One region of the Solwaraspora sp. WMMD791 genome, then DNA from elsewhere that is predicted to be linked to it. Evidence: riboswitches for the same ligand, from Rfam matches in the RefSeq annotation. Region 1 holds a riboswitch; the other holds the start of a gene.
What was found. A riboswitch is a leader RNA that binds a small molecule or an ion and turns the genes downstream of it on or off. The one in region 1 is predicted to bind cyclic di-AMP.

Region 1 (2,196 bases):
TGCGTAGTTCGGTGAGGTCCCGGATCGCGAACCGACGCCCGGCGACGACGAACCAGTCGGCGGTGACGCAGATGCCGGGCTGGCGGTAGAAGGTCGGCCCGGCGGCGGCGGGTCGGGTCACCGGGCTGCTGGCGCCGGGCGCCGCGCCACGGGCGGGGGGCCGGCTGCTGGATGTCCTGGGGATCAACGGTGTCGTGGTGCTGCTGCGGTCGCCCGGCCGGGCGACCCGGCGAACGGTCGGGGATCCGCGTAGTGGCGGGGTCCGGCGGGTGGCACGCATCGGCTGCCTCCGAAGGTCGGGTACGGCACTGACCTTGCGCGTCCATTGTGCAAACGGCGAGCTACTCGATGGAAGATACGCATTCTGCCACCTAGCTGATTGACGTACGGCAGGACGCTTCCTGGACTCCGATACGACACTTTTGTTCTTATTTACCCTAGTGGATGCCCACCAGCAACAGCGTAGAGCGACTTATGGAGCATTTCACCCAGTCGATCGAAACCTCGCGCCAGGTCACCGCGTGACCACCGCGCGAACCCACTCGCCCCACCATTGAATGACACAGCGCCACCACACGCTACGTACAGTGACTACTGGCACCACTTCACCATTGCCGATGCCACGGATCACGACGAGTGAGGCTTTCCGCGAGCAACCGTTGCGGCTAGGTTAGATCCGCTGGTCCGGTAACCAGTCACCGACCCCGGTGACGCCGGCCCGGTGCCGCCGAATCGCCATCCAGCAATCACTGAAAGTAGTTGTGCGGTGATCGCGTGGTGGTGACCCGGGGACCCACCGAGCAAGTCTGGGGTGAATCCGCGTGCCCGCACGCGGTAGGGCGACACCTTCCCGCCCGAATCCGTCAGCTAACCCGGTAGGCGGCGTGGGAAGAAGGGTTCTGCGTTCTTGTCAACAGCGCGGATTCTGCTGCGTACCCTCGTGCTGGCCAGCGTGACCGCCGGGCTGGTGGTTCCGGCCGTCGCCGTCTCCGCCCAGCCCTCGGTCAGCGAACTCACGCAGCAGATCAACAAGGAATCCGAGGAACTGGCCAAGGTCGTCGAGTCGTACAACCGGCTCACCGAGGAGTCCAAGGCCACCCGGGCGGCGGTCGAGGAGCTCGACACCAAGCTCGGCCCGCTGCAGGACGAGCTGGCCCGGGCGGAGATCGAGGTCGGACAGATCGCGGTGACCGCCTACAAGTCGGGCGGGCTGAGCACCGCCAGCGCACTGCTCGACAGCGGCTCGTCGGACGGCTTCCTGGACCGGCTGGGCACCCTCGACCACCTCGCGCGGGACCGTCAGCAGCGGCTCAGCAACTTCACCAGTACCCAGGTGACGTACCTGGCCGAGCAGGAGAAGCTGCAGGCAGCGCTCGCCAAGCAGGAAGCCCAGGTCAAAGAGCTCGCCGACCGTAAGAAGTCCATCGAAGCCGACATCGACAAGCTGATGGACAAGCGGGAGGAGGCCTACGGTGCGGCAACCGAGTCCGGCTCGTCGTACTCCGGCGAGATCCCGTCGGTCGCCGGTGCCGCCGGCGTCGCGGTCGAGTTCGCGTACGGCGCCATCGGCAAGCCGTACGTGTGGGCGTCCAGCGGGCCGAACGGCTACGACTGCTCCGGCCTGACCCTGGCGGCCTGGCGGGCCGCCGGCAAGAGCCTGCCGCACAACGCCGCCATGCAGTGGGACCGGGTCGCGAAGATCAACCGCGGTGACCTGGCCCCGGGCGACCTGGTGTTCTACAACAACCTCGCCCACGTCGGCCTGTACGTCGGCGACGGCAAGGTCATCCACGCACCGACGTTCGGCCGTACCGTCGAACTGGCCAGCGTGGACATGATGGCACCGTACGGGTACGGCCGGGTGCGCTGACCGACCGGCACCGACACGACGGCCCGGCATCCGGAACCGGATGCCGGGCCGTCGTCGTGCCGGGGGCCGTCGTCGGTGTCACGGGCACTGGCACCGGCCAGAGGTGCAGGTGGCCTCAGCCGGGGTGATCAGGCCCGTCCGGGCTCACGCCGCCTGCAACCCTTCGGCCCGGGCCAGCTCACGCAGCCGGCCGAGGGCCTGGATCTCCAGCTGGCGGATGCGTTCGCGGGACAGCGAGAACCGCGAGGCGACCTCGGTGAGCGAGTGCTCCCGGCCGTCCTCCAGCCCGTAGCGGGCCCGCATGATGCCGGCGGACCGGTCGTCGA
Region 2 (2,196 bases), 3.1 Mb from region 1:
GCGTTGGCGATGTAGTAGTTGGCCAGGTTGTCGCCGTAGGTCTTGTCCCCGCCGCTGGCCACCCCGCCGAAGCCGTTGGGTTGGGCCGCGAAGTCGCACGCCCGGCCCTTCGGGTGCTCACCCGAGCCGCCGTTGCGGAAGCAGGAGACATAGCGGGTGAAGCCGGCCGCCTTGGCCTGGTTGAGCGCGTGCAACGTACGCGGGGTGATGCAGCCGGAGGTGGTCGGGTCGTCGACGTTGCAGGACTCGCTCGGCCAGGAGCCGTTCGCGTTGCGGGGTGCCGGCGTCGCCGACGCGCTGGCCGACCCGGATCCGGACGAACTCGATCCCGACGAACCTGAGCCGGACGAACCTGAGCCGGAACTGTTCGCCGCCTCGCGCTCGGCCTGCTCACGGGCCTGCTCCTCGGCGGCGACGGCCACCGCCAGGGCCCGTTCGGCCTGCTTCTTGCGCTGGTCCATGATGGTCAGCTGCTTGCGCTGCTCGCGGATCTCGTTCTCGATGGCCGCCTTCGACCGGGTCACCTGGTCGCGGGTCTGGTACAGCTCGCGCAGCTGCTTCTCCTCGTTGGCGGTCACCGCGCTCAACGCGGCGGCGCGGTCGATGAATCCTTCCGGCGAGGTGCTGTTCAGCAGCGCCGAGACCGGACCGAGCCGGCCGTTGCGGTAGGCGCGGTCGACGAGGTGGCCGACGTTGGTGTTGCGGACCTCGAGTTCGGTCTCGACCTCGGCCAGCCGCGCGGTGAGTTGTTTCTGCCGCTTGCCGGAGTTGTCGAGCGCGGCCTTGGCGTCGATCCAGCCGCGCGAGGCCGCCTCGAGCTCCTTGCGCAGGCTCGGGGTGCCGCCTTCGTCGTCGGCGTCGGCGGGAGCGTAGGCGGGTAGCGCGGCGCCGGCCGGCGCCGGTGCACCAACCGGCGCTCCGGTGACGGCGATCAGGATCGCGGCCAGCGGCACCAGGCGGGCAAAGCGGTTCTTCCGCCCCGGCGTCGCGCGCCGGGGCCGTTCGGGGAGCGGGTACGTCACCGTGCAGGTTCCTTCCGTCAGCCGCCGACCGGGTTAGCTGACGGGTTCGGGACGGAAGATCCCTACCGCTGACGCGGATGCACCCCAGGAACATGGTTCCCCGGCTCGCCGTATGGCGATTAGGCGACGGCCTTCGCGGGCGCCGGAGGGGCGCCGCCCGGACGAAGACCGAGGCTGAGGCTACCGGTCCGGTCGCCATCTGTCGCGAGATCGATGACCATATTATGTCTAGATAAATCGGAAATAAAGGTACATCATCGTTGTTTGTGTCGCGGGAAGGTCACGAAACTTAAGCATCCGCTAATCACCAGTCCGCCGGTCCGCAGGGGTCCGCAGGTGACAGTGGCTCGACCTGCAGCGTTGCGTGGTCGATCCCGAACTCTTCGTGCAGTGCCTGCCGGGCGTCGCGCAGCACTCCGCCGACCTCGGCACCGGCCACGGTGGCCAGATGCGCCGAAGCCACCTCCATCCCCGGGGTGAGAGTCCAGACGTGCAGGTCGTGCACGTCGCACACGCCCGGTACGGCGGCCAGCCGGGCCCGCACCCGGGGCACGTCGACGTGTTCCGGTGCGGCCTGGACCAGCACCCGCAGCGCGGAGCGGGCCAGCCGCCAGGTCCGGGGCAGGATCAACGCTCCGACGGCGACGGCCACCACTGGGTCGGCGTACCACCAGCCGGTGGTGGCGATCACGAGGGCCGCCACGATCACCCCGACCGAGCCGAGTAGATCGCCGAGCACCTCCAGATAGGCGCCCCGGACGTTGAGACTCTCTTTGGCGCCGGAGCGCAGCAGCCCGAACGCGACCAGGTTGGCGACCAGTCCCGCCACCGCCACCACCAGCATCGGGCCGGCGGGCACCGGTTCCGGGTCGGCGAACCGGTGGACCGCCTCGACCATGACGTAGCCGGCGACCCCGGCGAGCAGCACCGCGTTCGCCAGGGCGGCGAGCACCTCGAGTCGGTAGAGGCCGAAGGTGCGCTGCGGATCGTCGGACGCGCGGCGGGCGGCGGCGATCGCGGCCAGCGCCATGCCGATGCCGAGGACGTCGGTGAACATGTGTCCGGCGTCGGAGAGCAGTGCCAGGGAGCCGGTGAGCAGCGCGGCCACCGCCTCGACGACCATGAAGACCGCCAGCAGGACGAACGCGACCCACAACCGCCCGTAGTGTCGCTG

Region 2: linked by a shared signal. The riboswitch ahead of O7623_RS11035 (hypothetical protein) and the one ahead of O7623_RS28580 (NlpC/P60 family protein) in region 1 are both predicted to bind cyclic di-AMP.

The regions. Positions count from the first base shown of each region.
Region 1 covers NZ_CP120737.1:6,335,558-6,337,753, reverse strand. The annotation lists gene O7623_RS28585 (DUF6232 family protein) at 1-280, opposite strand, end outside; cyclic di-AMP (ydaO/yuaA leader) riboswitch at 755-897, shown strand; gene O7623_RS28580 (NlpC/P60 family protein) at 908-1,870, shown strand; gene O7623_RS28575 (sigma-70 family RNA polymerase sigma factor) at 2,015-2,196, opposite strand, start outside.
Region 2 covers NZ_CP120737.1:2,509,861-2,512,056, reverse strand. The annotation lists gene O7623_RS11035 (hypothetical protein) at 1-956, opposite strand, end outside; cyclic di-AMP (ydaO/yuaA leader) riboswitch at 1,029-1,158, opposite strand; gene O7623_RS11030 (cation diffusion facilitator family transporter) at 1,327-2,196, opposite strand, start outside.